Regions from separate parts of the Escherichia sp. HH091_1A genome, predicted to be linked through region 4. Evidence: predicted binding sites of a transcription regulator. Region 4 holds the regulator's gene; each other region holds the start of a gene.

What was found. Region 4 encodes PurR, which represses purine synthesis genes. Its sites were predicted from a motif close to CANGCAAACGTTTGCNTG; they were not measured.
Region 1: glyA (serine hydroxymethyltransferase) is a predicted target of PurR. The motif match lies at 6,541-6,558, and genes of this name have one in related genera.
Region 2: carA (glutamine-hydrolyzing carbamoyl-phosphate synthase small subunit) is a predicted target of PurR. The motif match lies at 2,741-2,758, and genes of this name have one in related genera.
Region 3: gltS (sodium/glutamate symporter) is a predicted target of PurR. The motif match lies at 2,786-2,803, and genes of this name have one in related genera.

The regions. Positions count from the first base shown of each region.
Region 1 is NZ_AP025747.1:3,233,259-3,241,412, forward strand. It holds gene QUF14_RS16255 (substrate-binding domain-containing protein) at 1-283, opposite strand, end outside; gene QUF14_RS16260 (DUF5107 domain-containing protein) at 380-3,661, opposite strand; gene QUF14_RS16265 (ROK family protein) at 3,779-4,972, shown strand; gene glyA (serine hydroxymethyltransferase) at 5,170-6,423, opposite strand; gene hmpA (NO-inducible flavohemoprotein) at 6,751-7,941, shown strand; gene glnB (nitrogen regulatory protein P-II) at 7,985-8,154, opposite strand, start outside.
Region 2 is NZ_AP025747.1:35,354-43,507, forward strand. It holds gene ispH (4-hydroxy-3-methylbut-2-enyl diphosphate reductase) at 1-554, shown strand, start outside; gene rihC (ribonucleoside hydrolase RihC) at 620-1,534, shown strand; gene dapB (4-hydroxy-tetrahydrodipicolinate reductase) at 1,701-2,522, shown strand; gene carA (glutamine-hydrolyzing carbamoyl-phosphate synthase small subunit) at 2,978-4,126, shown strand; gene carB (carbamoyl-phosphate synthase large subunit) at 4,144-7,362, shown strand; gene caiF (carnitine metabolism transcriptional regulator CaiF) at 7,624-8,019, shown strand; gene caiE (carnitine operon protein CaiE) at 8,136-8,154, opposite strand, start outside.
Region 3 is NZ_AP025747.1:4,466,247-4,474,400, reverse strand. It holds gene QUF14_RS22365 (AsmA family protein) at 1-1,222, opposite strand, end outside; gene xanP (xanthine/proton symporter XanP) at 1,343-2,734, opposite strand; gene gltS (sodium/glutamate symporter) at 3,014-4,219, shown strand; gene recG (ATP-dependent DNA helicase RecG) at 4,408-6,489, opposite strand; gene trmH (tRNA (guanosine(18)-2'-O)-methyltransferase TrmH) at 6,495-7,184, opposite strand; gene spoT (bifunctional GTP diphosphokinase/guanosine-3',5'-bis pyrophosphate 3'-pyrophosphohydrolase) at 7,191-8,154, opposite strand, start outside.
Region 4 is NZ_AP025747.1:2,040,387-2,048,540, reverse strand. It holds gene cfa (cyclopropane fatty acyl phospholipid synthase) at 1-335, opposite strand, end outside; gene punC (purine nucleoside transporter PunC) at 626-1,837, opposite strand; gene punR (DNA-binding transcriptional activator PunR) at 1,950-2,882, shown strand; gene purR (HTH-type transcriptional repressor PurR) at 2,879-3,904, opposite strand; gene cydH (cytochrome bd-I accessory subunit CydH) at 4,203-4,292, shown strand; gene QUF14_RS10150 (MFS transporter) at 4,458-5,627, shown strand; gene sodB (superoxide dismutase [Fe]) at 5,773-6,354, opposite strand; gene mepH (peptidoglycan DD-endopeptidase MepH) at 6,482-7,309, opposite strand; gene grxD (monothiol glutaredoxin 4) at 7,644-7,991, shown strand; gene QUF14_RS10130 (ATP-dependent helicase) at 8,042-8,154, opposite strand, start outside.

The DNA.
Region 1 (8,154 bases), 1.2 Mb from region 4:
CCGACAAAATAATGGCATCGACATTACGCGCCACGAGGGTATCAACAAAGGTACTTTCTTTCGAAATATCGCCCTGGGCGTTAGTTTCAATTAACTGTACCTGTACTGAAGAATCTTTTGCCGCATCCTGAACGCCCTGGCGCACTCCAGCGTAATATCCCTGGGTATCAAGGTATATTGCACCAATGGTCATTTCTTTTTCCGCAGCGTTGGCAAATAGTGTGCTACCTAATAGCGTAGCCATTAATAATAGATTACGGGTTGTTCTCATTTTTTTAGGCATAGTGCCTCCTGTAGGGTTTTTATTTACAACGGCTTATTTTAATTATTTGAGCGTGAGCGGCAGCGCGTGCCGCTCAAATATTACAGTTAATAGTGTTTAGTGAACGTAGCTAAAAATAAAAGGCATCACGGTGGTAAATAATGCCGCTTTCGGCCAGGCTGGATTAATCGCCGTCAATTCAGCGCGAGCAGATTCGTATTGCGCAATCTCGCCTAATCCCGCAGCCGCCAGCATCGCCACCATCAGACATTTTTCTTTATGTTGCTGTTGTAAATCGCCATACAGCGATAACAAGTCAGGTTGCGAGACGGCAAAGAAATCCGCTTCGATACTGGTTTTCGCCATCTCTTGCGCCCACTGTTTCATTTCAATAAACAGTTGCTGTGCGGTTTGTTGTTCGCCCAGTAATCGCAGCGCCATCCCTTGCCAGAAGAGATAATCAACCGGCTGATCGTTGTAATAACTGTGGATGTTAATGGTGCGATCGCCGGTCGCCGCCAGACGTAAACAACGCGTCGCTTCAGTTTCATCGCCCTGCGCCTTGGCGCATATCGCCTGCCAGAACCAGATGTCGTTGTCAGTTTGCCCCGGTAAACGGCCTTCGCTTAAATTCTCCGGATAATGCAACGCGGCATGAAGCAGTTCGCTGGCCTGCTGCGGCTCTCTGGCATCAAGATGCTGCCAGGCGCGTAATAACTGGTTGAGGATAAACTGGCTGGTGACCTTCCCTTCCCCACCTTCCCACGGGTGGAATTTGCGCGTGGCGAGAATGTCCGCCGCTTTGTCTGCCTGACCAGTGAGATGCCACAAATTGAGCAATTCTGCGGTCATGTCATCACGCTTCAGGGCGATTTCCAGATTAGCTTCCAGACGCGCCAGACGTTTTTCTGGTGCAGCACCGGTTAGCTTATCCAGCAAATCCCGTTCAAAAAGCAGACGAGCATCCTGCGGCGCAAGCTGATAAGCACTATCAAGATAACGCGCGGCCAGTTCATAATCATGCTGCTTATTCCACGCATGGATTGCCAGCCCACGCCAGCCGTCGGCAAACTCCGGCGACATCTCAACGCAACGCTGCCATAAGGCAATGGCTTTGTTGTAACTGCGCTTGTTGTAGTAAAAGCAGGCCAGTAAATGACGGGCAAACCAGCACTCTTCAATACTCTCCAGCGCCGCAACCTCTTCCAGCGTATTAGGGAAACGGACAAACTGCGGGAAAACATCAATGGCTTTTGCGACCAGTTCGCCGCGTTCAGCTTTCGGCAGCAAACTGGCTTGCAGGTAAAGCGGTAGCGTGCGCTGACAGTCCAGTGCGTTCAGCATCTCTGCCGCCAGAGCGGGCATGCCCCAGTTAATCAGTTGCCCGGCGGTCATCAGGGCGTTAACGTCGCGTCCCTGACACAGACCTCGCCACTGTACGAGGGCAGATTCGCTACAACCATCGAACCAGTTCAGCCACCACAGAGTGGCGTTCAGCGGATAATCACGCAGCAACTTCTCTCGCTGCATACGCGCGTTGTCCTGACGACCACTTAACACCAGCAGCAGGTTATGCAGGCAAAGCACTTCCTGATTGGTTGGGCAGGCGCGAAGACTTTGTTGGCAAAAATCCAGACCCGCGTCGAAGTGACCATTACGCGCCGCCAGCCGTGCCAGACCATAATAGCCACCGGCTTTACTGTTTCCGCTCCAGACCGCACGCCAGAAATCCTCTTCGGCTTGTTGATATTGCCCCTGACGTTCGTAAGCACTGGCGCGAATCAAACTCGCCTGTCCGCACTGCGGGTTTTTGTTCAGCACATGTGCGCGTTTCAGCGCCTGAGTGGCATACGACACCGCTTGTGGGTAATCGGCGCGGTTATATTCCAGCATTGCCAACGCCAGGTTACAGCGATAATCCAGCTGATCCAGCGCCACACCGCGCAGGTAGTAATCGAACGGTGAACGGCTGGCATGATGATATTGCTCCAGATGCTGACCGATAAACCAGGCTTCATCTGTACTGGTAATGTCTTGTGCTGCCAGTGGCGCTTTGGCGACGTCCGGCAACGGCAACTCTTGCGGCTGATGTTCCTGATAACTCAGTACGATATTGCCGTCAGTATCGGAGAGTTCAATGGTTAGTCTGTCAGGATTGATACCATGCAACACGCCCTGAATGGCGTTCGCTGGTGTCAGAGCCACGGCATCGTCGAGTAACGCGTTGCATCTGCCGATTTCGCGGATCGCCAGCCGGTATCCGTTCAACGGGGAGATGGCATACAGCCCCCACTCAATCCCCCGCTCGCTACGCTGGAGTTTAATCACCGCATCGCGGGAGGCGTTTTGCACCATGCCCAGAGAATGATAAGGCAGGAAATACTGCTCGAAACGCTTCTCTTCGTAAGCATCAAGCCAGGTAAAATCGGGCTGGTTATCGGCAAAAATACCCGTCATCAGTTCGATATACGGGCCGTTATTGTCGGTCAGGCTCTTATCCCACGCCTGGCCGAATTCACTGTGTCCCCAGCTCCACTGTTTTTTACCTGGCGCGATGTGGTGGTTGGCAACGTGTAGCAAACCACCATCTTCATCGTGACACCATGCGCCAACAAAATCGTACTGCGATTTTTCGGCCATATACGAAGTCGGCACTGGCACATTTTTATAGCGAGAAATATCCACTCCGGCGGAGTAGTCCACTTTGTAGTAAGTGCCGGTAGCGATAGGGAAAGCTGAAACAGCCCGTTTGCCGTGATCAAACACCGCCGTTACATCCGGCGGGAAAACGCTCTGATGCCCTTCGCCACCTTTCACTGCCGGGTTGGCCCACCACAAGAAATGACGCGGCGTGGCATTGCCGTTATAGACGCGGCTGGCAATCTCCAGCGCCGCCCGGTCAGGGCGTAGTGTGAAACCGGTCATCACCTGTAAACCGTGCATCGGCTCCGTTTCGCCGACCCACACCGTCTGTGCGCCGTCTTCATGGGCTTCGAGGGTGAAATCAACGGGCATAAAGGTAGTCGGGCGATGGTGTTGTGGCCAGTTAAACTCAATCCCGCCCGAAATCCACGGCCCCAATAGCCCTACCAGCGCCGGTTTAATCACCTCATTGTGATAGACAAAATCGCGCTGTTTCACTTTATCCCAAGCGCGATGCACCCGACCGCCCAACTCCGGCAGGATCATCACTTTGATATAGTCGTTTTCCAGCCACACCGCTTGCCAGGATTTCAGGACTTTCTGCTCGCTCAGCGTATCGGTCACGCCGTAGGGATAAACCGCGCCGGACGATCCCTGATAAACGCGATTTTCCAGGAACATAGGGTGTATATCCTGCGGCCCGGTTTCATAAGTCGGGATCTCAACGCGCTCTTGCCACACTTTTACTGGAGTCATAGTGCCCTCAATATTAACAAGACATACTGAATTAAAAGATTTGTGGCAGTGTATTGAACAATCTGGCAATGTTTTCGCGGAATAATCACGCAATTAACTAAACAAGGTTTAGTGAAGATGAGAGCCTGCATTAATAATCAACAGATTCGCCACCATAACAAATGCGTGATTCTGGAACTGCTGTACCGGCAAAAGCGCGCCAATAAATCAACGCTGGCCCGGCTGGCGCAAATTTCAATTCCAGCGGTCAGTAATATTTTGCAGGAGCTGGAAAGCGAAAAACGGGTGGTGAATATCGACGATGAAAGCCAGACGCGCGGGCACAGTAGCGGTACATGGCTGATCGCGCCGGAAGGTGACTGGACGCTGTGCCTGAACGTGACGCCCACCAGCATTGAGTGTCAGGTCGCTAATGCCTGTTTAAGTCCGAAAGGCGAATTTGAATATTTTCAGATTGATGCACCGACACCGCAGGCTCTGTTGTCCGAAATCGAAAAATGCTGGCATCGCCATCGTAAACTGTGGCCAGACCGTACCATCAACCTGGCGCTGGCTATCCACGGTCAGGTTGATCCAGTGACTGGCGTGTCGCAAACCATGCCGCAAGCGCCGTGGACAACACCGGTTGAGGTGAAGTATCTGCTGGAAGAGAAGCTGGGCATTCGGGTGATGGTCGATAATGACTGCGTGATGCTGGCGCTGGCGGAGAAATGGCAAAATAATTCGCAAGGACGGGATTTCTGCGTGATCAACGTTGATTACGGTATTGGCTCGTCGTTCGTGATTAACGAGCAAATTTATCGCGGCAGTTTGTATGGTAGCGGACAGATTGGTCACACCATCGTTAATCCGGATGGCGTCGCCTGCGACTGTGGACGTTATGGCTGCCTGGAAACCGTCGCCTCGTTAAGCGCATTAAAAAAACAGGCGCGAGTATGGCTAAAATCACAACCGGTTAATACTCAGCTTGATCCTGAAAAACTGACTACCGCACAATTAATCGCTGCCTGGCAGAGTGGAGAACCGTGGATCACCAGCTGGGTTGACCGCAGTGCCAACGCCATTGGTTTGAGTCTGTATAACTTCCTGAATATCCTCAATATTAATCAGATTTGGCTGTATGGTCGCAGCTGCGCCTTTGGTGAGAACTGGCTTAATTCCATTATTCGCCAGACAGGATTTAACCCGTTCGACCGTGACGAAGGACCGAGCGTGAAAGCGACGCAAATTGGCTTTGGGCAATTAAGCCGCGCACAGCAGGTGCTGGGGATTGGCTATTTGTATGTTGAGGCGCAGTTACGACAGATTTGATGGCGCGATAACGTAACAAGGCTTCCCTAAGGAAGCCTTGATGATCACAAACGAAAAATTGCCTGATGCGCTACGCTTATCAGGCCTACACGGAGATTGCAATATCTTGAATTTGCAATAATTTGTAGGCCGGATAAGGCGTTCACGCCGCATCCGGCATGAACAACGAGCACATTGTCAGCAAATCACCGTTTCGCTTATGCGTAAACCGGGTAACGTGCGCAGATGTCGAGAACTTTACCTTTGATGCTCTCGATAACGGCTTCATCATTGATGCTGTCCAGCACGTCACACATCCAGCCAGCCAGTTCTTTCGCTTCGGCTTCTTTAAAGCCACGACGAGTAATCGCCGGAGTACCCACGCGAATACCGGAGGTTACAAACGGGCTCTTCGGATCGTTCGGTACGCTGTTTTTGTTGACGGTGATGTTAGCACGGCCCAGAGCGGCGTCAGCTTCTTTACCGGTCAGGTTTTTATCAACCAGATCAACCAGGAACAGGTGGTTATCAGTACCGCCGGAAACCACTTTGTAGCCGCGCTCCAGGAATACTTCTACCATCGCTTTAGCGTTTTTCGCGACCTGCTGTTGGTAAGTTTTGAACTCAGGTTCCATCGCTTCTTTCAGAGCAACCGCTTTACCAGCGATTACGTGCATCAACGGGCCGCCCTGACCACCAGGGAAAACGGCAGAGTTCAGTTTTTTGTACAGTTCTTCGCTACCGCCTTTCGCCAGGATCAGGCCGCCGCGCGGACCCGCCAGGGTTTTGTGAGTGGTGGTAGTCACTACGTGAGCATGAGGAACCGGGTTCGGGTAGACGCCAGCAGCGACCAGTCCCGCAACGTGCGCCATATCAACGAACAGGTAAGCACCGATGCTGTCAGCGATTTCACGCATTTTCGCCCAGTCAACCACGCCGGAATATGCAGAGAAGCCACCGATGATCATTTTCGGCTTGTGTTCTTTGGCTTGTTTTTCCAGATCGGCGTAGTCGATATGACCGGTAGCATCGATACCGTAAGGAACGATGTTGTACAGTTTACCGGAGAAGTTAACCGGAGAACCGTGAGTCAGGTGACCGCCATGTGCCAGGTTCATACCCAGAACGGTGTCGCCGGGTTCCAGCAGCGCGGTGTAGACCGCAAAGTTCGCCTGGGAGCCGGAGTGCGGCTGGACGTTAGCGTAGTCAGCGCCGAACAGTTCTTTCGCGCGATCGATCGCCAGTTGTTCAACGATATCAACATACTCGCAACCGCCGTAGTAGCGTTTGCCCGGATAACCTTCAGCATATTTGTTGGTCAGCTGAGAACCCTGCGCCTGCATTACGCGCGGGCTGGTGTAGTTTTCGGAGGCGATCAGTTCGATGTGCTCTTCCTGACGTACTTTTTCCTGCTCCATAGCCTGCCACAGTTCGGCATCATAATCGGCAATGTTCATTTCACGCTTTAACATCCGCATCTCCTGACTCAGCTAACAATAAAATTTTCGGCCTTTATAGGCGGTCCTGTTGGACAACGGCGAACAGTATAACCGAATCATTGTGCGATAACAGGTCTTGACAAAGGAATTTACGCAAACGATTACCTTCAGGCTGCGCAAGGCTTTGGAGAATAAAGAGCTTGCAACCGTAAACGGATTTCTTTTCAGGTTTGTGATGCAAATTTTTCACTTCATCACATTCTTCATGAAAAACACCAAAGAACCATTTACATTGCAGGGCTATTTTTTATAAGATGCATTTGAGATACATCAATTAAGATGCAAAAAAAGGAAGACCATATGCTTGACGCTCAAACCATCGCTACAGTAAAAGCCACCATCCCTTTACTGGTGGAAACAGGGCCAAAGTTAACCGCCCATTTCTACGACCGTATGTTTACTCATAACCCAGAACTCAAAGAAATTTTTAACATGAGTAACCAGCGTAATGGCGATCAACGTGAAGCCTTGTTTAACGCCATTGCCGCCTACGCCAGCAATATCGAAAACCTGCCTGCGCTGCTGCCAGCGGTTGAAAAAATCGCTCAGAAACACACCAGCTTCCAGATCAAACCGGAACAATACAATATCGTCGGTGAACACCTGTTGGCGACGCTGGACGAAATGTTCAGTCCGGGCCAGGAAGTGCTGGACGCGTGGGGTAAAGCCTATGGCGTACTGGCTAATGTATTTATCAATCGCGAGGCAGAAATCTATAACGAAAACGCCAGCAAAGCCGGTGGCTGGGAAGGTACTCGCGATTTCCGCATTGTAGCTAAAACACCGCGCAGCACGCTTATCACCAGCTTCGAACTTGAGCCGGTGGACGGCGGCGCAGTGGCGGAATACCGTCCAGGGCAATATCTCGGCGTCTGGCTGAAGCCGGAAGGTTTCCCACATCAGGAAATTCGTCAGTACTCTTTGACGCGCAAACCGGATGGCAAAGGCTATCGTATTGCAGTGAAACGCGAAGAGGGTGGGCAGGTATCAAACTGGTTACACAATCACGCCAACGTTGGCGATGTCGTGAAACTGGTCGCTCCGGCAGGTGATTTCTTTATGGCTATCGCAGATGACACGCCGGTGACGTTAATCTCTGCCGGTGTCGGTCAAACACCAATGCTGGCAATGCTCGACACGCTGGCAAAAGCAGGTCATAGCGCTGAGGTAAACTGGTTCCATGCGGCAGAAAATGGCGATGTTCATGCCTTTGCCGATGAAGTTAAGGAACTGGGGCAAGCACTGCCACGCTTTACCGCGCACACCTGGTATCGTCAGCCGAGCGAAGCCGATCGCGCTAAAGGTCAGTTTGATAGTGAAGGTCTGATGGATTTGAGCAAACTGGAAGGTGCGTTCAGCGATCCGACAATGCAGTTCTATCTCTGCGGCCCGGTTGGCTTCATGCAGTTTGCGGCGAAACAGTTAGTGGACCTGGGTGTGAAACAGGAAAACATTCATTACGAATGCTTTGGCCCGCATAAAGTGCTGTGATTTGAGGTTGCCGGATGGAGACATCCGGCAACCCTGACGCGGTTTAAATTGCCGCGTCGTCCTCTTCGCCAGTACGGATACGAATGACCCGTGCCACGTCAAAGACGAAAATTTTACCGTCACCGATTTTGCCGGTTTGCGCCGTGCGAATAATCGTATCTACGCAGATATCGACAATGTCGTCCGGCACGACAATCTCAATTTTCACTTTCG
Region 2 (8,154 bases), 2.0 Mb from region 4:
AGTACAGCAACCCGGAAGGGGGAATGTATCTGGTCGAATCGCCGGACGATGTGTGGAAACTGACGGTCAAAAACGAAGAGAAACTCTCCTTTATGACCCAAACTACGCTGTCGGTGGATGACACGTCTGATGTGATCGATGCGTTGCGTAAACGCTTTCCGAAAATTGTCGGGCCGCGCAAAGATGACATTTGCTACGCCACCACTAACCGTCAGGAAGCGGTACGCGCTCTGGCAGAACAGGCGGAAGTAGTACTGGTGGTTGGTTCAAAAAACTCTTCCAACTCCAACCGTCTGGCGGAACTGGCCCAGCGTATGGGCAAACGCGCGTTTTTGATTGACGATGCGAAAGATATCCAGGAAGAGTGGGTGAAAGAGTTTAAATGCGTCGGCGTGACTGCGGGCGCATCGGCTCCGGATATTCTGGTGCAGAATGTGGTGGCACGTTTGCAGCAGCTGGGCGGTGGTGAAGCCATCCCGCTGGAAGGCCGTGAAGAAAACATTGTTTTCGAAGTGCCGAAAGAGCTGCGTGTCGATATTCGTGAAGTCGATTAAGTCATTAGCAGCCTAAGTTATGCGAAAATGCCGGTCCTGTTACCGGCATTTTTTATGGAGAAAACATGCGTTTACCTATCTTCCTCGATACAGACCCCGGTATTGACGATGCGGTCGCCATTGCCGCCGCGATTTTTGCCCCCGAACTCGACCTGCAACTGATGACCACCGTCGCGGGTAATGTTTCGGTTGAGAAAACTACCCGCAACGCCCTGCAACTGCTGCATTTCTGGAATGCGGATATTCCGCTCGCCCAGGGAGCCGCTGTGCCGCTGGTACGCGCACCGCGTAATGCAGCATCTGTGCACGGTGAATCGGGAATGGCTGGCTACGACTTTGTCGAGCACAACAGAAGCCCACTGGACAAACCCGCATTTCTGGCGATTCGTGATGCCCTGCTGCGTGCGCCTGAGCCTGTTACGCTGGTAGCCATCGGCCCGTTAACCAATATTGCGCTGTTACTTTCACAATGCCCGGAATGCAAACCGCATATTCGCCGTCTGGTGATCATGGGCGGTTCTGCCGGTCGCGGCAACTGCACACCAAACGCCGAGTTTAATATCGCTGCCGATCCAGAAGCAGCAGCCTGTGTCTTCCGTAGCGGCATCGAAATCGTTATGTGCGGTTTGGATGTCACCAATCAGGCAATATTAACTCCTGACTATCTCGCTACTTTGCCGGAGTTGAATCGTACCGGGAAAATGTTGCACGCCCTGTTTAGCCACTACCGTAGCGGCAGTATGCAAAGCGGTCTGCGTATGCACGATCTCTGCGCCATCGTCTGGCTGGTGCGCCCAGACTTGTTCACTCTCAAACCGTGTTTTGTGGCGGTGGAAACTCAGGGTGAATTTACCTCAGGTACTACGGTTGTTGATATTGATGGTTGCCTGAGTAAACCTGCAAACGTGCAGGTGGCGCTGGATCTGGATGTGAAAGGTTTCCAGCAGTGGGTGGCTGAGGTGCTGGCTCTGGCGTCGTAACCTGTCACATGTTATCGGCATGCAGTCATTCATCGACTCATGCCTTTCACTGATATCCCTCCCTGTTTATCATTAATTTCTAATTATCAGCGTTTTTGGCTGGCGGCGTAGCGATGCGCTGGTTACTCTGAAAACGGTCTATGCAAATTAACAAAAGAGAATAGCTATGCATGATGCAAACATCCGCGTTGCCATCGCGGGAGCCGGGGGGCGTATGGGCCGCCAGTTGATTCAGGCGGCGCTGGCATTAGAAGGCGTGCAGCTGGGCGCGGCGCTGGAGCGCGAAGGATCTTCTTTACTGGGCAGCGACGCCGGTGAGCTGGCGGGTGCAGGAAAAACAGGCGTTACTGTGCAAAGCAGCCTTGATGCGATAAAAGATGATTTTGATGTGTTTATCGATTTTACCCGTCCGGAAGGTACGCTGAACCATCTCGCTTTTTGTCGCCAGCATGGCAAAGGGATGGTGATCGGCACTACGGGGTTTGACGAAGCCGGTAAACAGGCGATTCGTGACGCCGCCGCCGATATTGCGATTGTCTTTGCCGCCAATTTTAGCGTTGGCGTTAACGTCATGCTTAAGCTGCTGGAGAAAGCAGCCAAAGTGATGGGTGACTACACCGATATCGAAATTATTGAAGCACATCATAGACATAAAGTTGATGCGCCTTCAGGCACCGCACTGGCAATGGGAGAGGCGATCGCCCACGCCCTGGATAAAGATCTGAAAGATTGCGCGGTCTACAGTCGTGAAGGCCATACCGGTGAACGTGTGCCTGGCACCATTGGTTTTGCCACCGTGCGTGCAGGTGACATCGTTGGTGAACATACCGCCATGTTTGCCGATATCGGCGAGCGTCTGGAGATCACCCATAAGGCTTCCAGCCGCATGACATTTGCTAACGGTGCGGTAAGATCGGCATTGTGGTTGAGTGGTAAGGAAAGTGGTCTTTTTGATATGCGAGATGTGCTTGATCTCAATAATTTGTAACCACAAAACATTTGTGATGGTGCAAAAATAACGTATTTAATTTATTGATTATAAAGGGCTTTAATTTTTAGCCCTTTTATTTTGAGTTTTTTATTTATAAAAGCGTATAGCGTGCTAAAAATAACATGTTTTCTCTTCTGTTTTTGTTGTTTTAATGTAAGTTTTGACCATTTGGTCCACTTTTTTCTACGCGTTTTGATTTTATACAATCTTCTTGCTGCGCAAGCGTTTTCCAGAACGGGTTATATGATCTTTTTGTCGCTTAATGCCTGCAAAACATGCATGAGCCACAAAATAATATAAAAAATACCACCATTAAGTTGACTTTTAGCTCTCATCTCTCCAGAATGCCGCCGTTTGCCAGAAATTCGTCGGTAAGCAGATTTGCATTGATTTACGTCATCATTGTGAATTAATATGCAAATAAAGTGAGTGAATATTCTCTGGAGGGTGTTTTGATTAAGTCAGCGCTATTGGTTCTGGAAGACGGAACCCAGTTTCACGGTCGGGCCATAGGGGCAACAGGTTCGGCGGTTGGGGAAGTCGTTTTCAATACTTCAATGACCGGTTATCAAGAAATCCTCACTGATCCTTCCTATTCTCGTCAAATCGTTACTCTTACTTATCCCCATATTGGCAATGTCGGCACTAATGACGCCGATGAAGAATCTTCTCAGGTACATGCACAAGGTCTGGTGATTCGCGACCTGCCGCTGATTGCCAGCAACTTCCGTAATACCGAAGACCTCTCTTCTTACCTTAAACGCCATAACATCGTGGCGATTGCTGATATCGATACCCGTAAGCTGACGCGTTTACTGCGTGAGAAAGGCGCACAGAATGGCTGCATTATCGCAGGCGATAACCCGGATGCGGCGCTGGCGTTAGAAAAAGCCCGCGCGTTCCCAGGTCTGAACGGCATGGATCTGGCAAAAGAAGTGACTACCGCAGAAGCCTATAGCTGGACACAAGGGAGCTGGACGTTGACTGGCGGCTTGCCAGAAGCAAAAAAAGAAGACGAGTTGCCGTTCCACGTCGTGGCTTATGATTTCGGCGCCAAACGCAACATCCTGCGCATGTTGGTTGACCGCGGCTGCCGCCTGACCATCGTTCCGGCGCAAACATCTGCCGAAGATGTACTGAAAATGAATCCAGACGGTATCTTCCTCTCCAACGGTCCTGGCGACCCGGCACCGTGTGATTACGCTATTACTGCCATCCAGAAATTCCTCGAAACCGACATCCCGGTATTCGGCATCTGCCTCGGCCATCAGTTGCTGGCGCTGGCGAGCGGTGCGAAGACTGTCAAAATGAAATTTGGACACCACGGCGGCAACCATCCGGTTAAAGATGTTGAAAAAAACGTGGTGATGATCACCGCCCAGAACCACGGTTTTGCGGTGGATGAAGCAACATTACCTGCACACCTGCGTGTTACGCATAAATCCCTGTTCGACGGTACGTTACAGGGCATTCATCGCACCGATAAACCGGCATTCAGCTTCCAGGGCCACCCTGAAGCCAGTCCGGGTCCACACGACGCCGCGCCGTTGTTCGACCACTTTATCGAGTTAATTGAGCAGTACCGTAAAACCGCTAAGTAATCAGGAGTAAAAGAGCCATGCCAAAACGTACAGATATAAAAAGTATCCTGATTCTGGGTGCGGGCCCGATTGTTATCGGTCAGGCGTGTGAGTTTGACTACTCTGGCGCGCAAGCATGTAAAGCCCTGCGCGAAGAGGGTTACCGCGTCATTCTGGTGAACTCCAACCCTGCGACCATCATGACCGACCCGGAAATGGCCGATGCGACCTACATCGAGCCGATTCACTGGGAAGTGGTACGCAAGATTATTGAAAAAGAGCGTCCGGACGCGGTGCTGCCAACGATGGGCGGTCAGACAGCGCTGAACTGTGCGCTGGAGCTGGAGCGTCAGGGCGTGCTGGAAGAGTTCGGCGTCACCATGATTGGTGCCACCGCCGATGCGATTGATAAAGCCGAAGACCGCCGCCGTTTCGACGTGGCGATGAAGAAAATCGGTCTGGAAACTGCGCGTTCTGGTATCGCACACACCATGGAAGAAGCGCTGGCAGTTGCCGCTGAAGTGGGCTTCCCGTGCATTATTCGCCCATCCTTTACCATGGGTGGTAGCGGTGGTGGTATCGCTTATAACCGCGAAGAGTTTGAAGAAATTTGCGCCCGCGGTCTGGATCTCTCTCCGACCAAAGAACTGCTGATTGATGAGTCGCTGATCGGCTGGAAAGAGTACGAGATGGAAGTGGTGCGTGATAAAAACGACAACTGCATCATCGTCTGCTCTATCGAAAACTTCGATGCGATGGGCATCCATACCGGTGACTCCATCACTGTCGCGCCAGCCCAAACGCTGACCGACAAAGAATATCAAATCATGCGTAACGCCTCGATGGCGGTGCTGCGTGAAATCGGCGTTGAAACCGGTGGTTCCAACGTCCAGTTTGCGGTGAACCCGAAAAATGGTCGCCTGATTGTTATCGAAATGAACCCGCGCGTGTCCCGTTCTTCGGCGCTGGCGTCGAAAGCCACCGGTTTCCCGATTGCCAAAGTGGCGGCGAAACTGGCGGTAGGTTACACCCTCGATGAGCTGATGAACGACATCACCGGCGGGCGTACTCCGGCGTCCTTCGAGCCGTCTATCGACTACGTGGTGACCAAAATTCCTCGCTTCAACTTCGAGAAATTCGCTGGTGCTAACGACCGTCTGACCACTCAGATGAAATCGGTTGGTGAAGTGATGGCGATTGGTCGCACGCAGCAGGAATCCCTGCAAAAAGCGCTGCGCGGCCTGGAAGTCGGTGCGACTGGATTCGACCCGAAAGTGAGTCTCGACGACCCGGAAGCGCTGACCAAAATTCGCCGCGAGCTGAAAGACGCAGGCGCAGAGCGTATCTGGTATATCGCCGATGCGTTCCGTGCGGGCCTGTCCGTAGACGGCGTCTTCAATCTGACCAACATTGACCGCTGGTTCCTGGTACAAATTGAAGAGCTGGTGCGCCTGGAAGAGAAAGTAGCGGAAGTGGGCATCACTGGCCTGAACGCTGACTTCCTGCGCCAGCTGAAACGCAAAGGCTTTGCCGATGCGCGTCTGGCAAAACTGGCGGGCGTGCGTGAAGCAGAAATCCGTAAGCTGCGTGACCAGTATGACCTGCACCCGGTTTACAAGCGCGTGGATACCTGTGCGGCAGAGTTCGCTACCGACACCGCTTATATGTACTCCACTTATGAAGAAGAGTGCGAATCCAACCCATCTGACCGTGACAAAATCATGGTCCTCGGCGGCGGCCCGAACCGTATCGGTCAGGGTATCGAATTCGACTACTGCTGCGTACACGCCTCACTGGCGCTGCGCGAAGACGGTTACGAAACCATTATGGTTAACTGTAACCCGGAAACCGTCTCCACTGACTACGACACTTCCGATCGCCTCTACTTCGAGCCGGTAACTCTGGAAGATGTGCTGGAAATCGTGCGTATTGAGAAGCCGAAAGGCGTTATCGTTCAGTACGGCGGTCAGACCCCGCTGAAACTGGCGCGCGCACTGGAAGCCGCTGGCGTACCGGTTATCGGCACCAGCCCGGATGCTATCGACCGTGCGGAAGACCGTGAACGCTTCCAGCATGCGGTTGACCGTCTGAAACTGAAACAACCGGCGAACGCCACCGTTACCGCTATTGAAATGGCGGTTGAGAAGGCAAAAGAGATTGGTTACCCGCTGGTGGTGCGTCCGTCTTACGTTCTCGGCGGTCGGGCGATGGAAATCGTCTATGACGAAGCTGACCTGCGTCGCTACTTCCAGACGGCGGTGAGCGTGTCTAACGATGCACCAGTATTGCTGGACCACTTCCTCGATGACGCGGTAGAAGTGGATGTGGACGCCATCTGCGACGGTGAAATGGTGCTGATTGGCGGCATCATGGAGCATATTGAGCAGGCGGGCGTGCACTCCGGTGACTCCGCATGTTCTCTGCCAGCCTACACTTTAAGTCAGGAAATTCAGGATGTGATGCGCCAACAGGTGCAGAAACTGGCCTTCGAATTGCAGGTGCGCGGACTGATGAACGTGCAGTTTGCGGTGAAAAACAACGAAGTCTACCTGATTGAAGTTAACCCGCGTGCGGCGCGTACTGTTCCGTTCGTCTCCAAAGCCACCGGCGTACCGCTGGCGAAAGTGGCGGCGCGTGTGATGGCTGGCAAATCGCTGGCTGAGCAGGGCGTAACTAAAGAAGTTATCCCGCCGTATTACTCGGTGAAAGAAGTGGTGCTGCCGTTCAACAAATTCCCCGGCGTTGACCCGCTGTTAGGGCCAGAAATGCGCTCTACCGGGGAAGTGATGGGCGTGGGCCGCACCTTCGCTGAAGCGTTTGCCAAAGCGCAGCTGGGCAGTAACTCCACGATGAAGAAACACGGTCGTGCGTTGCTCTCCGTGCGTGAAGGCGATAAAGAACGCGTGGTTGACCTGGCGGCAAAACTGCTGAAACAGGGATTCGAGCTGGATGCGACCCACGGCACAGCGATTGTGCTGGGCGAAGCAGGTATTAACCCGCGTTTGGTGAACAAGGTGCATGAAGGTCGTCCGCACATTCAGGACCGTATCAAGAATGGCGAATATACCTACATCATCAACACCACGTCAGGCCGTCGTGCGATTGAGGACTCCCGCGTGATTCGTCGCAGTGCGCTGCAATATAAAGTGCATTATGACACCACCCTGAACGGTGGTTTCGCTACCGCGATGGCGCTGAATGCCGATGCGACTGAAAAAGTAATTTCGGTGCAGGAAATGCACGCGCAGATCAAATAATAGCGTGTCATGGCGGATATTTTTCATCCGCTAATTTGATCGAATAACTAATACGGTTCTCTGATGAGGACCGTTTTTTTTTGCCCATTAAGTAAATCTTTTGGGGAATCGATATTTTTGATGACATAAGCAGGATTTAGCTCACACTTATCGACGGTGAAGTTGCATACTATCGATATATCCACAATTTTAATATGGCCTTGTTTAATTGCTTCAAAACGAGTCATAGCCAGACTTTTAATTTGTGAAACTGGAGTTCGTATGTGTGAAGGATATGTTGAAAAACCACTCTACTTGTTAATCGCCGAATGGATGATGGCTGAAAATCGGTGGGTGATAGCAAGAGAGATCTCTATTCATTTCGATATTGAACACAGCAAGGCGGTTAATACCCTCACTTATATTCTGTCGGAAGTCACAGAAATAAGCTGCGAAGTTAAGATGATCCCTAATAAGCTGGAAGGGCGGGGATGCCAGTGTCAGCGACTGGTTAAAGTGGTCGATATCGATGAGCAAATTTACGCGCGCCTGCGCAATAACAGTCGGGAAAAATTAGTCGGCGTAAGAAAGACACCGCGTATTCCTGCCGTTCCACTCACGGAACTTAACCGCGAGCAGAAGTGGCAAATGATGTTGTCGAAGAGTATGCGTCGTTAATTTAATTTCGTTGATACCGTGCGGTCTGGTTGCCGGATGCGATGCTGGCATCTTATCCGGCCTACGGTTGCTCTCCAGCCAGGTCGGATAAGGCGTTTGCGCCGCATCCGGCAAGATCACCGTTTCGGCGTCACA
Region 3 (8,154 bases), 2.4 Mb from region 4:
GCGCGGTGAGCTGCCACGGGAAGTCAGGGTCGATATCAATGATCAGATTGCGGCTGGCGCTAAATCTCTTCAGTTGCAGGCTGTTTAACCAACCGGGTGTCGTTTCCATCCACAACTGTTGCCAGTTTTTTGGCAAGGTATATTCCAGTCCGGCAATTGCCGCATCATCAAGGATCAACATTTTCCCGTCACGCAACCAGTTCCCTGACGTTCTGACCATGCCCCCTTCCCAGCGGCTGGTGAACTGGCGCAGTGCTACGCCCTGCGGGGAAAATTCCGCGTTTATAATCGGGTCAAATAAATGCAGCGAACCATAAATGAACTCGCTGGCGTTCATCGACAGTTTGCCTTCCTGTGTCTGCCAGTCATCTTTACTGAAGGTCATGTTGCGCAAGCTGAGATCGAGGTCGGTCACCGCCCAGTCCGGACCTTGCAGACGAGCGTCAATGACTTCCAGGCGACCAATCTGCAACGACGGGACAGAGCGCAATGGTGCAAAGAAGTCAGTTAGCGATTTTTCGCTTTGTAGACGGATATCCGCCAGCCGCAGATTTTCCACTTGCCAGCTGCCGTCGGCGTTACGCTGCGCGTTTCCGGTTAATGTCCCGCGGGCGATGTCGGCACCCAGGTTAGTCAGCGTAACGCGATCTTTATCAATACTGCCTTCAATCAGTACATTGGTGGCAGGAACATCATTGAGCGAAAGCGATCCGGCGCTGAATTGAATTTGCGCCTTCGTACCTAGCACTTTACCGGCTTCTGGTGACCACGGAACCACGCCGCCATTTACCCGTTGCGCGCTCAGTTTCCATTCGCTATTCGGGCTATTAAACGCCATATCACGCAGTTGCAGACGATCGGCTTTGAACGGCAGCGGCGCGGTCTGGTCGGTGAGATTCAGCGTCCCGTTTTCCAGCAGGATGGTATCGACATGGCGTGGTTCGGTCAGTTGCCGACTGCTTAGCGCAATGTCGACACTTTTTGCCACCAGGGTAGCGGGCTGACCATCACGACCAAACGTGACGTTCTCCAGCACGATATGAGATGGCGCGGAAAAACGGTGATCCATCGCCCCGAAGGCCAGATGATAGTCGCTATTATCGGAAACCCATGCGCTGATATGTTCTGCTCCCCAGCGGGTTTGCAGAAGGAAATAGAGGCCAGCGATCGCCACTAACAGAGCGATGAGAATGTAGAGAAGCAGCTTCCCAATAAATTTCATGGTCTTCCATCCCGTGAAATGCACATAAGGGAGTTATGCACGATTTACGCGCAATCCTCAAGGCGGGAATGGTGAAAGAGGTGAGACTACGGCGGTAATTATCTTACCGCCGCCAGTGAATTACTGTTTTTCTGGTGGGAAAATCAGATTCAGCACGATGGCAGTAATACCGCCCGCGGCGATCCCGGAGGAGAGCAGGTTTTTCAGCCATTCAGGGGCAAACTGCAAAATCAGCGGCTGCTGAGACACGCCCAGACCGACCGCCAGCGACAGCGCGATAATCAGAATCGCCCGACGGTTCAGCGGCTCACGAGAAACGATACGCACACCGGAGGCGGCGATGGTGCCAAACATTACAAGCGTTGCACCGCCCAGAACCGGTTCTGGAATGTGTTGTACAAAACCGCTCACTGCCGGGAACAGACCCAGCACGATCAACATCAGCGCGACGACAAAACCGACATAGCGGCTGGCAACACCGGTCAACTGGATCACACCGTTGTTCTGCCCGAAGCAGGAATTCGGGAAAGTGTTAAACACCGCCGAAACAAACGAGTTCAGGCCGTTTGCCAGCACGCCGCCTTTCAGGCGTTTCATGTACAGCGGACCGGACACTGGCTGTTCGGAAACGTCAGACGTCGCCGTGATATCGCCAATAGTTTCCAGCGAAGTGATCATAAAGACCAGCATCAGCGGCAGCAGCAGGCTCCATTCAATACCAAGACCGTAGTAGAGCGGGGTTGGCACCATAATCAGTTCTTGCGTCATCGGTTCGTTGCTTTCTGGCAACATGCCCATAAACCACGCCAGCGCATATCCTGCCGCCATCGCAATCACCAGTGAAGCCACGCGCAAATATGGGTTACGCTGACGGTTAAGCAGGATAATTAAGGCCAAGACCACGCCTGCCAGCAACAGATTTTTCGGTGCGCCGAAGGTGTTATCGCTCATGGCTGCGTAACCGCCGCCAATGGATGTTAGCCCAACCTGAATTAGCGACAGGCCGATAATCATCACCACAACGCCAGAAACCAGCGGCGTAATAATGCGGCGCGCCAGATGCAGAACACGGGAGATCACCATCTCGGTGCAACTTGCCAGCATCAACGTGCCGAACAAAGCCGCCATCATGGTAGGAACATCAGCACCACCGGTCTTCAGCGCTGTGCCGCCCATAATCAGCGGGGCAACAAAGTTGAAGCTGGTGCCCTGAATAGACAACAGCCCGGAGCCAACCGGACCCCAGGCCTTAATTTGAATAATCGACGCCACACCGGAGGCAAACAGCGACATACTAATAATGTGTTGCGTGTCTTGTGCCGGTAAACCCAGCGCCTGGCAGATTAATAGCGCTGGCGTGATCACCGCAACGAACATCGCCAGCAGATGCTGACAGGCGGCAAACAGAGTTTGAGGAAGCGGCGGACGATCTTCAAGACGGTAAATCAGTTCGCTGTTTTGAGTCTGCGCAACCGGTTGCGCATTTTCTGACTCGAGGGTGGAAACAGACATCGAAAACAATCCCGTGGAAGCAAAGCGGGCATTTTAGCTGAGCAAAAGAGAAAAGCAAACGTTTGCTACACCTTCTTCTAAATATTTAAATGAGATAAATGCACTTTTTTATATAACTTTTGGTATTTTTCTGCTTAAAATCCATGCCATTTGTTCATTAACAGCTGAGAATTTGACCCAGGAAAGCATGACTCGATACCCGTCATATTTCATGAAGGTGCCACTGCGCGATGAAGTATGACGAGTATGAAAGAGTGATGCGGATACAAAGGAGTAACTATGTTTCATCTCGATACTTTAGCAACGCTTGTTGCTGCAACGCTGACGTTGCTGCTCGGGCGTAAGTTGGTCCATTCCGTCTCCTTTTTGAAGAAATACACCATACCGGAACCTGTTGCGGGTGGTTTGTTGGTGGCGCTGGCGCTACTGGTACTGAAAAAAAGCATGGGCTGGGAAGTCAACTTTGATATGTCCCTGCGCGATCCGTTAATGCTGGCTTTCTTCGCCACCATTGGCCTGAACGCCAACATTGCCAGTCTGCGCGCTGGTGGGCGTGTGGTTGGTATTTTCCTGATTGTGGTTGTTGGCCTATTGGTGATGCAAAATGCCATTGGCATTGGTATGGCTAGCCTGTTAGGGCTTGATCCACTGATGGGGCTGCTGGCCGGTTCTATTACGCTTTCGGGCGGTCACGGTACGGGTGCTGCCTGGAGTAAATTGTTCATTGAACGTTATGGCTTCACCAATGCGACGGAAGTGGCGATGGCCTGTGCAACGTTCGGTTTGGTGCTGGGCGGCTTGATTGGCGGTCCGGTGGCGCGCTATCTGGTGAAACACTCCACTACACCGAACGGTATTCCGGATGACCAGGAAGTCCCGACGGCGTTCGAAAAGCCGGATGTGGGCCGCATGATCACCTCGCTGGTGCTGATTGAAACTATCGCGTTGATTGCTATCTGTCTGACGGTGGGGAAGATCGTTGCGCAACTTTTGGCTGGCACCGCTTTTGAACTGCCAACCTTCGTTTGTGTGTTGTTTGTTGGCGTGATTCTGAGCAACGGTCTGTCAATGATGGGCTTTTATCGCGTTTTTGAGCGTGCGGTATCCGTTCTGGGTAACGTAAGTCTGTCGTTGTTCCTGGCGATGGCGCTGATGGGGCTGAAACTATGGGAGCTGGCTTCGCTGGCGCTGCCGATGCTGGCGATTCTGGTGGTACAGACCATCTTCATGGCGTTGTATGCCATTTTCGTCACCTGGCGCATGATGGGTAAAAACTACGATGCGGCAGTGCTGGCAGCGGGTCACTGTGGTTTTGGCCTTGGTGCAACGCCAACGGCAATCGCCAACATGCAAGCAATCACCGAACGTTTTGGCCCGTCGCACATGGCGTTCCTGGTCGTGCCGATGGTTGGTGCGTTCTTTATCGATATTGTCAATGCGCTGGTGATTAAGCTGTATTTAATGTTGCCGATTTTTGCCGGTTAATTGATGAAGCGGCGGTATAAGTGCCGCCGCAACAAAGACAAATGTCTGATATGCTTCGCTTATCAAGTCTGCGTATTGATTCACAATTTATTGAATTTGTAGTTTTTTTGTAGGACGGATAAGGCGTTCACGCCGCATCCGGCAGGAAGGTAGGGTAACCTGAAATGGCGGTTTCTCACCGCCGCCTTTTACGCATTTGAGTAACGTTCTGTTTCTGGCATCCAGCGTTCTATCAGGGCTTTTGCCTGCTGTGGGTAACGTTCGTGAATATGGCGTGCCAGGCGCTGAACTTCCGGGATCATCGCCTGATCGCGCAGCAAATCCGCCACTTTAAATTCAGCATTACCCGTCTGACGCGTGCCTAACAATTCGCCAGGGCCGCGAATCTCCAGATCTTTTTGTGCAATCACAAAACCGTCGTTGCTGTCGCGCAGCACTTGCAGGCGGATTTGCGCGGTTTTGGAGAGCGGTGTTTTGTAGAGCAACACGCAGTGAGAAGCCACCGCGCCACGACCTACACGCCCGCGCAGCTGGTGTAACTGCGCCAGACCCAGACGCTCAGGGTTTTCGATAATCATCAGGCTGGCGTTAGGCACATCAACGCCGACTTCAATAACGGTCGTGGCAACCAGCAGGTGTAACTCGCCTTGTTTAAATGATGCCATGACGGCCTGCTTCTCGGCTGGTTTCATCCGTCCGTGTACCAGACCAACATTCAACTCTGGTAGCGCCAGTTTCAACTCTTCCCAGGTAGCTTCCGCCGCCTGTGCTTCCAGTAATTCTGATTCTTCAATGAGTGTGCACACCCAGTACGCCTGACGCCCTTCAGTCATACAGGCGTGGCGCACGCGGTCGATAATGTCGTTGCGGCGGGTATCCGGGATTGCCACTGTCGTCACTGGCGTGCGGCCTGGCGGCAGCTCATCTATCACCGAGGTATCGAGATCGGCATATGCAGTCATTGCCAGCGTGCGGGGGATCGGCGTGGCGGTCATGATCAACTGATGCGGATGGAAGCCCTGCTGCTGGCCTTTCTCCCATAACGCCAGACGCTGATGCACGCCAAAACGATGCTGTTCGTCGATAATCACCAGCGCCAGGCCGTTAAACTGCACCTGTTCCTGGAAGATGGCGTGTGTACCGACAATCATCTGCACCTGACCGCTGGCGATGGCTTCCTGCTGTGCCAGTCGTGCTTTACCTTTCTGTTTACCGGCGAGCCAGCCCACTTCGATACCGAGCGGAGCAAACCAGTTACGGAAGTTATTGGCGTGCTGCTCGGCGAGTAATTCGGTTGGTGCCATCAATGCCACCTGTTTGCCGTGCGCAATCGCACGCAACGCGGCGAGGGCGGCGACCAGCGTTTTACCGGAACCTACATCGCCCTGCACCAGGCGCATCATCGGCACATCCAGCGCCATATCGCGCTCGATCTCCGCCACCACGCGTGCCTGTGCGCCCGTTGGCTTGAACGGTAAGGCTGCGAGGAGTTTATTTTTCAGCGCGTCATTGGCGCTCAGCGGCTGGGCATGAAAACGCTGTGCTCCGGCACGTAAGGCTAACATGCTGAGGTTGTGCGCCAGCAACTCTTCCAGAATCAGTCGGCGTTGTGCCGGATGCTGCCCGGTTTCGAGATCGCTAAGCTGTAGCGTCGGCGGCGGGCGGTGCAAAGTGCGCAACGCTTCCGGTAGCGTCATCATTCCTTGTGACAGTTCCGGCGGCAGGAGTTCTTCAATGGCGCAGGTGTCGAGCAGATCCAGCGCCTGGTCGGTTAATTTACGCAGCGTGGCCTGCTTTACGCCTTCCGTAGTTGGGTAAACCGGCGTGAGCGTCTCCTGCAACTCTGGCATACTGAGATCGCCCTGCACGCGGTATTCCGGGTGGATCATCTCCGCACCATATTTACCGCGCTTTGCTTCGCCATAGGCCAGCACGCGGCGGCCAGTCGCCAGGCTATTTTTCATTGCCGCGTTGAAGTTGAAAAAGCGCATGGTGAGAATGCCGGAACCGTCGCTGATCTGGCAGGTCATCATCCGCCGACCGCCGAAGGAGATATTGCAATTCAGCACTTCGCCTTCCACCGTGGCGTAAACGCCCGGCAGTAGTTCACCGATGGGGTAGAGATGGGTGCGATCTTCGTAGCGCAGAGGAAGGTGTAAGAGTAAATCCTGCACGGTATGCAGATTGATTTTCGCCAGCTTATTACTTTGCGCCGCGCCAACGCCCGTTAGCGAACTGAGCGGAACAGCATCTAACAGGCGACCTTTCATGGCGCTTACCCTGCTGCCTGCATAGTGGCCCACCAGTCGGCATCAGCTTCAATTTCGCCTTGCTGATTAACGTGGGGGTAGGGCAGGCCTTTGCGTTTTGCGACTTTCGCCAGCACCGGATAGCCGCCTTCAAACAGCAGGCGTTGTTGCTCTGCTTCCGGCAACATGCTGTTTTCACGCAGATACATACCTGCGTTTTGCCGCTGGCGCTGGGCTTCGTAAAGAATGAGGGCTGAGGCAACGGAAACATTCAGCGACTGCACCATACCGATCATCGGTATAATGATGTCCCGATCCGCCAGGGCTAACGCTTCCTGAGTGATGCCCGTTTTCTCCTGACCCATCAAAATACAGGTCGGGCGGGTGTAATCAATTTCGCGGAAATCGACAGCGTTATCAGAAAGATGGGTTGCCAGAATCTGCATGCCCTGGCCTTTCAGATGAGCAACGGCATCGCCAATGGTGCGGTGTGTTTTCACCTGCACCCAACTGTTGCTGCCAGCCGCAGCCGAAGCCATGGTGCGCATCCGACTGCCAGGCCAGACAGCATGAACTTCATGTACGCCAACGGCATCTGCAGTACGAATAATCGCAGAAACGTTATGAGGTTTGTGGACCTGCTCCATGCAGACGGTCAGATCAGGCTGCCGCCTGGCGAGCATTTCGCAGATGCGTGCATAACGTGTTGGGTTCATAAAACATTAATTTCGGTTTCGGGTGACTTTAATCACGTCTGGCATCACGCGGATTTTGCGCATGATATTCGCCAGATGCACACGGTCACGGGCGGTCAGACGAATAAAGGCGCTGTAGACGCGACCATCCTTTTCTTCTGTATTCAAACTTTGAATATTGGAGTTGGTCGTATTGATCGCTGCCGTCAGGTTAGCTAATGCCCCCTGATGATTGAACATCTCCACTTTGATCTCGGTGATGAACTCCTGTGCCGTCTCTTTATCCCATTCTACAGCCATAAATTTCTCTGGCTCTTTCTGGTAGCCACGGATGTTACGGCAGGATTCATGGTGGATCACCAGACCTTTACCGGGGCTGACGTGAGCGATAATCGGATCGCCAGGAATGGGGCGGCAGCATTTCGCAAAGGTGATCAACACGCCATCAGCACCTTTAATCGGCAGATGCCCGTGGCTTTGAGTCGCCGGCGGAATGGAGGCGTCCCCATGTTGCAGATTTTTCGCGACCACCACGCTCATTGCGTTACCAAGGCCGATTTCAGCCAGCAGATCGTCAAGCGTTGCCAGCTTCATGCGGTCCAGCTCGCGCTGAATATTTTCCGGCGGGATTTCATTGAGCTTACGGCTGCCACCCAACGCATGATTGAGCAGACGACGGCCCAGGCTTACAGAATCATCACGCTTGAGGTTTTTCAGCAACTGACGAATTTTGGCGCGCGCTTTCGAGCTAACGACAAAGTTCAGCCATGCGGCATTCGGGCGAGCGCCCGGTGCGGTAATGATTTCAACGGTTTGGCCACTGGAGAGCGGCTGCGACAGCGGGTAAGGCTGACGGTCGACGCGAGCGCCCACGCAGGCATGACCGATATCGGTATGCACCGCATAAGCGAAGTCGACGGGCGTTGCACCGGCAGGCAGCTCTACAATGCGCCCTTCCGGTGTGAAAACGTAAATCTCATCCGGGAAGAGA
Region 4 (8,154 bases):
GCACGTTTTTTACTCTGCAGATTGAAGAGACGAGCGCTGGCAATACGCAGCGTGTCTTTGAAATGATGGGGGAGTTGGTTCTCGAGACCTGCGCGTAAGACTTTGCTAAAAAACATATCCAGTCGGTCACATTCCCACCAGCCATCCATATAACTTTCGCCTAACCCCAACGATCCTTCCTGCAGAACGCGTTTAAAAAAATCGGGATTTTTCACACGAATATCCGCCGGGGCAGAACCGTTAATGGCTATACCGGCACGGCTAAGTAATTCGTTGGCGATACGGTACCAGTTGTCATCCGGTACGCTGACTTCTTCTATACACGATGAACTCATAGTTTCTCCATCACTGGTCGGTGATCAGAACCTTAAAACAGCGTAGACGCTTTTTGGGCTTTGTGAGAAATCTCGCAGAAAAAACTGCGAGTCTATAATCCGACGTAGAACAGAGGGAAAGGAGGAACCCTTGCCGAAATGACCATCCATAGTGAGTAGGGAACGTTCCTGTCCCCATAAAAACATAATATTTATCGTAGTCTTAACAACTCGAAATTAGTATAGGCCGCTAATTTCAATCATACAACAAAATTTTGTTAGCAGCCTAAGTATAAGCATATCGATATAGATCAGTGTGATTCGCTATGCGCCACTTCGGCATTGCCATGGCTCTGGCAATCCACTTCTTCACTGCGTTGCATCATGTAACCGAGAGCGACCAGCACTACTGTTGATAACATCACGCTGGTGGTGGTGAGCAATGGCGTACTGATACTGATAAGCCAGGACACTACCAGACTTGCGAGGAAGCACAGACCCAGTTGTAGAGTGTTCTGCAACGCTGCGGCGCGACCAGTTGCATGTGGGAAAGGACGCAGTGCCTGGGCGACAACAATCGGGTAGATCGCGCCGTTGGCAATCGCCATCACACAGAATGGGATCAGGATTTCGGCCAGCGACACATGGCTAATGAAGCCCGCAGCCCAGGTCGCAATGACGCTGACAGCAAACAGCACCAGCAACCACGGTAATAACTGCTTGCCTTGCCATTTTTGTAGTGCGGCGCGACAGCCATAGCCACCAATCAGAAACGCGATAGTTTGCGGGACATAGCTTAAACCAATCACTGCCGGGCTGTAACCCATTTCGCTAAGGATGAACGGTGAACCGGTCAGCCATGCAAAAAAACTGGCTGAACAGGCCGCGTATACCAGCACGTTGCCGCGATAGGTTTTAGAACGTAGCAGATCGGTAAAGGTCAGACCATCCTGACTATTGTTACGGGCCTTCGTCGTGGGTTTGAGCCAGAAAATAGGCAGAATCAGCACCACGGTAATGGCAAACAGGGTGGCGAATATCGCCTGCCAGGAAAAATGGACCAGCAGCCAGCTTCCTAACAGAGGAGCCAGTGCCGGAGATAGACCCACCAGCGGCATGATGGTCGCAAAAATACGGTTAACTTTCTGTGAAGGATAATAATCCGTCACTAACGCTTGCCAGATAACCGCCGCGGCGCAGACACCTACAGCCTGTACAAAACGCAATACCAGCAGCGTGGCGGCGTTTTCAACCCACAGCATCCCCAGACTACCTAACGCAAAAATTGTCAGGCCGATGAATAACACCGGTTTACGACCATAACGGTCGGAGAGCGGCCCCCACAGAAGCTGGGCTGCGGCAAATCCGGCAAGGAACAGACTAAGGCTGGCACTGACAGCAGACGCAGGCGTTTGCAGGTCGGCCTGTATGGCGGCGAAAGCAGGCAGATACATATCGGTTGCCAGAAAACCGAGTACGCTCAAACCTGCCAGCCAGACTAAAAATCTTTTCCCAGGTTGCATGTATATTCTCTAAATCTCTCAATTAAACACCGCCGCAAAGTGTAGGGAGTGAAATTAGTGTTGTGAAACGGTAATATTTGATGACTGGTTTCAAAAATTTTGCAGGCAGACTATGTGGTCAGAATATTCACTCGAAGTTGTTGATGCGGTAGCGCGTAATGGTAGTTTTAGCGCTGCAGCCCAGGAGTTGCATCGCGTTCCTTCTGCGGTCAGCTATACCGTGCGTCAGCTGGAAGAGTGGCTGGCGGTGCCTCTGTTTGAACGACGTCACCGTGATGTGGAACTGACCGCTGCCGGGGCGTGGTTTCTCAAAGAAGGGCGCTCTGTTGTCAAAAAAATGCAGATCACTCGGCAGCAATGTCAGCAGATAGCGAACGGCTGGCGCGGTCAGTTAGCTATCGCAGTGGATAATATTGTCAGGCCAGAACGTACACGGCAGATGATCGTTGATTTTTATCGCCATTTTGATGATGTCGAACTTCTTGTCTTTCAGGAAGTGTTCAACGGTGTCTGGGATGCGCTTTCCGACGGGCGCGTGGAACTGGCGATTGGCGCAACACGCGCGATTCCGGTAGGCGGTCGTTATGCCTTCCGGGATATGGGGATGCTAAGCTGGAGTTGCGTTGTTGCCAGCCACCACCCGCTGGCGTTGATGGATGGCCCGTTCAGCGATGATACGTTGCGCAACTGGCCGTCATTGGTGCGCGAAGACACCTCACGAACGCTACCTAAACGTATTACCTGGTTGCTGGATAACCAAAAAAGACTTGTCGTGCCTGACTGGGAATCATCGGCAACCTGTATCTCGGCAGGATTATGCATAGGGATGGTGCCAACACATTTCGCCAAACCGTGGCTTAATGAGGGGAAGTGGGTAGCATTAGAACTGGAAAACCCCTTTCCGGATTCGGCATGTTGTCTGACATGGCAGCAAAATGATATGTCGCCTGCGTTAACCTGGTTGCTTGAGTATCTCGGCGATAGTGAGACGCTGAATAAGGAGTGGCTGCGGGAGCCGGAAGAGACTCCCGCAACGGGTGATTAACGACGATAGTCTCGGAACGGGCCGTCAGCCACGGAGCGGCGTTCAATCAAGCGCGGATGCACTTCAATGGACTGCGGTTCTTCACGTTTGTTGACGATACGATCCAACAGCATGTTGAACGCTGTTTCACCCAGCGAATCTTTTGGCTGATGGATCGTGGTCAGCGCCGGCGTAAAATAGCGGGCGTTGCGCACGTTATCATAACCGATCAGCGAAACATCCTGCGGGACGCGCAGACCCATTTCATCAGCAGCACAAAGTGCGCCCATTGCCATGATATCGCCACCACAGAAGACGGCAGTAGGGCGATGCGGCTGCGACAGTATTTGCTGCATGGCGCGATAACCGGATTCAGGTTCAAAGTCACCCTGTACAATCCAGCTTTCCGGCACTTTGATCATCGCTTCTTCCATTGCCTTCATAAAACCGGCAAGGCGGCCTGCGCCAGTGTTACGTTCCAGCGGGCCGGGGATAACGCCGATTTCGCGGTGACCGCGTTCAATCAGATAACGCCCGGCCATGTAGCCGCCTTCGAACGCGTTATCAATGACCGCATCGGTGAAGTCAGCTTTTGCTTCACCCCAGTCCATTACCACCATTGGGATATGGCGATACTCTTCCAGCATCGTCAGCAACGGCTCTGGGTACTCAGAACACATCACCAGCAGACCATCGACGCGTTTTTGCGCCATCATCGACAGATAAGCCCGCTGTTTCTCAAGATTGTTCCACGCATTACCCAGAATCAGGGTGTAACCTTTCTGGAAGCAATTTTTTTCAACCGCTTCAATGATCTCGGCAAAATAGGCCGCTTCGCTGCTGGTCGCCAGCAAACCGATAGACTTGGTGTGGTTAACCTTCAGGCTACGCGCCACCGCGCTAGGGGAGTAGTGTAATTCTTTAATCGCTGCCCACACGGCGTTGCGCGTTTCTTCAGCGACGAAACGTGTTTTGTTGATTACGTGTGACACAGTTGTAGTGGAAACGTTTGCTCGTTTCGCTACATCTTTTATTGTTGCCATTCCATTTCACTCCAGACCCTAACTTCAGCTCCTGCAAAATCGCAAGGTAAACGTTTGCCTTTACACACCTTACGCACAACAAAAGTGTTGCGGTACGCCGGAAAAACGACACGGAGCGTCAGGAAGGGGTCAATGGCCAGTACGCAAATAGTGTAAGCGTGGAATTTTGGCCGATCTTGACGAAAAGGGGAAGTGGTAAAAACACTTATCATTATAAATGACGGGAGATTTTTTCATCACAGTGTGTAAAAATGCGTAATATCACTTTTTGTGTGGTAATAAAAAAGGAGAAAACTTGATGAGCACCGACCTTAAATTTTCACTGGTAACAACGATTATCGTCCTCGGTTTGATCGTGGCCGTGGGTTTGACTGCCGCGCTGCACTGATTTCCTCTCGAGGGAGCGCGTTCTCCCTCGCATCTCCTTCCTGTTTGTTAGCAAAATGGCAAAAGTGTTTTCTCTTTTTGTTATTTTCATTTTTTTGTGATTGCTGTCATGCTTTCGCCACTTTAATGAATATCGCGTAATGACGCGAAGAGGTGGAGATAAGGCATGAAAATTAACTATCCGTTGCTGGCGCTGGCGATTGGCGCGTTTGGTATCGGGACAACGGAGTTCTCGCCAATGGGCTTGTTGCCCGTCATTGCGCGCGGTGTGGATGTCTCGATTCCTGCTGCCGGAATGTTAATCAGTGCCTATGCAGTTGGCGTAATGGTGGGCGCGCCGCTGATGACGCTTCTACTTTCTCATCGTGCCCGCCGCAGTGCGTTGATTTTCCTGATGGCGATTTTCACGCTCGGCAACGTACTTTCCGCCATCGCGCCGGATTATATGACCCTGATGCTTTCACGCATTTTGACCAGCCTGAATCACGGAGCATTTTTTGGTTTGGGTTCAGTCGTGGCCGCAAGCGTGGTGCCAAAACATAAACAGGCCAGCGCAGTTGCCACTATGTTTATGGGGTTAACCCTGGCAAATATCGGTGGCGTGCCGGCGGCGACCTGGTTGGGTGAAACCATCGGCTGGCGGATGTCATTTCTGGCAACGGCGGGGCTGGGCGTGATTTCAATGGTAAGTCTGTTCTTCTCATTACCTAAAGGTGGCGCAGGGGCGCGACCTGAAGTGAAAAAAGAGCTGGCGGTATTAATGCGTCCGCAGGTGCTGTCTGCATTGCTGACGACGGTGCTGGGAGCTGGCGCCATGTTTACCCTCTACACCTATATCTCTCCGGTACTGCAAAGTATTACCCACGCAACACCGGTGTTCGTCACGGCAATGCTGGTGCTGATTGGTGTCGGGTTCTCTATTGGGAACTATCTCGGCGGCAAACTGGCAGATCGTTCAGTTAACGGCACGTTGAAAGGCTTTTTGTTGCTGCTGATGGTGATTATGCTGGCAATCCCGTTCCTGGCCCGCAATGAGTTTGGCGCAGCTATTAGCATGGTGGTGTGGGGAGCAGCAACCTTTGCGGTCGTACCGCCGTTACAGATGCGCGTGATGCGTGTCGCCAGTGAAGCGCCTGGTCTGTCTTCATCAGTCAATATTGGTGCCTTTAATCTTGGAAATGCGCTGGGAGCAGCTGCTGGTGGTGCGGTAATTTCCGCTGGGCTGGGATACAGTTTTGTGCCGGTGATGGGGGCGATTGTCGCGGGACTGGCATTATTGCTGGTGTTTATGTCAGCCAGAAAACAACCTGAGGCAGTTTGCGTTGCCAACAGCTAATTAAACAAAAACGCAGAAGGATAACCTTCTGCGTTACAGTTGCTGGCAACGTGCGATTTATCTTGCCGGATGCGGTGTTAACGCTTCATCCGAGTTGGCATGGTAAGCGAAGCGCATCAGGCAATGTTGCATTTGCCATCAGTTATTATGCAGCGAGATTTTTTGCTACGAATTCCCAGTTCACCAGCGCCCAGAAGTGCTCCAGATAGCCAGGACGTGCATTGCGATAGTCGATGTAATAAGCGTGTTCCCAGACATCAACGGTCAGCAGTGGAGTCGCATCGGTGGTCAGCGGAGTACCCGCGTTAGAGGTTGAAACGATAGCCAGTTTGCCATCGCTGTTTTTCACCAGCCAGGTCCAGCCAGAACCAAAGTTTTTGATTGCTGCATCAGTAAACTGTGCTTTGAAATCGGCAAAGCTGCCAAAAGATGCGGCGATAGCTTCAGCGACTTTTCCAGTCGGTTCGCCACCCGCGTTCGGTGCCAGGCAGTTCCAGTAGAAAGTATGGTTCCAGACCTGAGCTGCGTTGTTGAATACGCCACCTTCAGAGCTGCGAATAATCTCTTCCAGTGATTTACCTTCAAACGCGGTACCTTTAATCAGGTTGTTCAGGTTAGTGACATAAGTCTGATGATGCTTGCCGTAGTGATACTCGATGGTTTCCGCAGAAATGTGCGGTGCCAGAGCATCTTTAGCATATGGTAGTGCAGGTAATTCGAATGACATTGCTACTCTCCTTTATTATTAATTTGCATACGTACAATAGCCTTATTGTGCGTATGGATAGGGTAGCAAATTAAAAGGTGAGACAAAAGATGAACTTACCCTGTTGCCGTAACAACAGGGTAAAGTTTTAGCGAAGTGTTTTTGGGGTCATTACCCGGCGAGCGCCAACATAGTGGCGCTGCCAGTAGTCTTCACTGAGAGAAGTGATTTGAATTTCCTGACCCGTACGCGGTGACTGAATAAATTTGCCGTTGCCGACATACACGCCGACATGATCGGCTGTACCGCGTCCCTGAGTACGGAAGAAGACCAGGTCGCCGTTTTTCAGTTCACTACGTTCGATAGGTGCTGCATCACGCAGGTGATACATTTCATTCGCCGTACGCGGAATACGAATTTTTACCAAATCTTTATAAGCGTAATAAACCAGACCGCTGCAATCAAAACCGGTACGCGGTGAGCTGCCACCCCAACGATATGGCTTACCAATTTGCTGCATCAGTTTATTCATTGCCACTTTTGTGGCTTTTTGCACCTTCGCTTTGTGTGCGTCGGCAAGGGTTCCTGACGCGGCATTTTTGACTTTCACACAATGCGATTTATAGCCCTTACGTTTGGTACACTTTTCGGTAAAGCTGGCTGAGGCCGTTTTATTGACGACGTGTTTGCTGCGAGTTTTGGCGTTTTTAGAAGCGGTAATGGAAGATTTTTTAACGGAGGAAGCGGTTTTGCTTTTGGTCGTACTTTTACTGGCGGCTTTTTTCGCTGTTTTCTGGCTGGCTTTCTGGGTCTTTTTGGTGGTTGCCGTGCTTTTCTTTTTATCTGCTTTTTTGGTGATATGAGTGGTAGCAGAACTCTCCCTGGCTTGCTTTGAAGCATGGGCCATAGGCATTAAAGGCAGGGTGGTAAAAAGTAAAGCACAGAGCGTGATCGAAATACGGTTTATCCGCGCCACTGAGCGTCCCTCTGTTAAGGCAGGTCTATCATGCCTGCGTCTGATTTACAAAACTTGATAATTCTAATGCATAGAAGAAGAGAAAGTTAATAGCTTTTATTGTTAAAAAATACGTTTCGTCGGCGAGCGCAAAAAAATGCAGCAGTGGAAGCTAAAAATGGTTATAAATACGCCAGTTTGCCGTGCATAAGGGAAGAAACGAATATTTGAAATGCAACAAATAGAACAAAGGGATAAAATAGCAAAAGCGTGATGAAAATGTTATTTTCCGATGCCGCACTGACCCGCTACAATGTCAGATTACTGCCGTAAAGAAGTTTGAGGAAGCAAGACAATGAGCACCACTATCGAAAAAATCCAACGCCAGATTGCTGAAAACCCGATCCTGCTGTACATGAAAGGTTCACCGAAACTGCCGAGCTGCGGTTTCTCTGCCCAGGCAGTCCAGGCGCTTGCCGCATGTGGCGAACGTTTTGCCTATGTTGATATCCTGCAGAATCCGGACATTCGTGCGGAACTGCCGAAATATGCTAACTGGCCGACCTTCCCGCAACTGTGGGTTGACGGCGAGCTGGTCGGCGGTTGTGATATCGTGATCGAAATGTATCAGCGTGGCGAACTGCAGCAGCTGATCAAAGAAACTGCCGCTAAATACAAGTCTGAAGAGCCGGACGCTGAATAATCCGTCCTGCAATACTGACGGATGCGAACGGGCATCCGTCAGTCCTTTCTCTATCCCCAATCCAGTCCTTGTGGCGAACTTGAAAATCCCGCCTCACGCAGCAGCGTAAACATCGGCGTTTGCCGGACCGGTAGGTCATTCACTTCTGTTAGCGTAAAGCGCA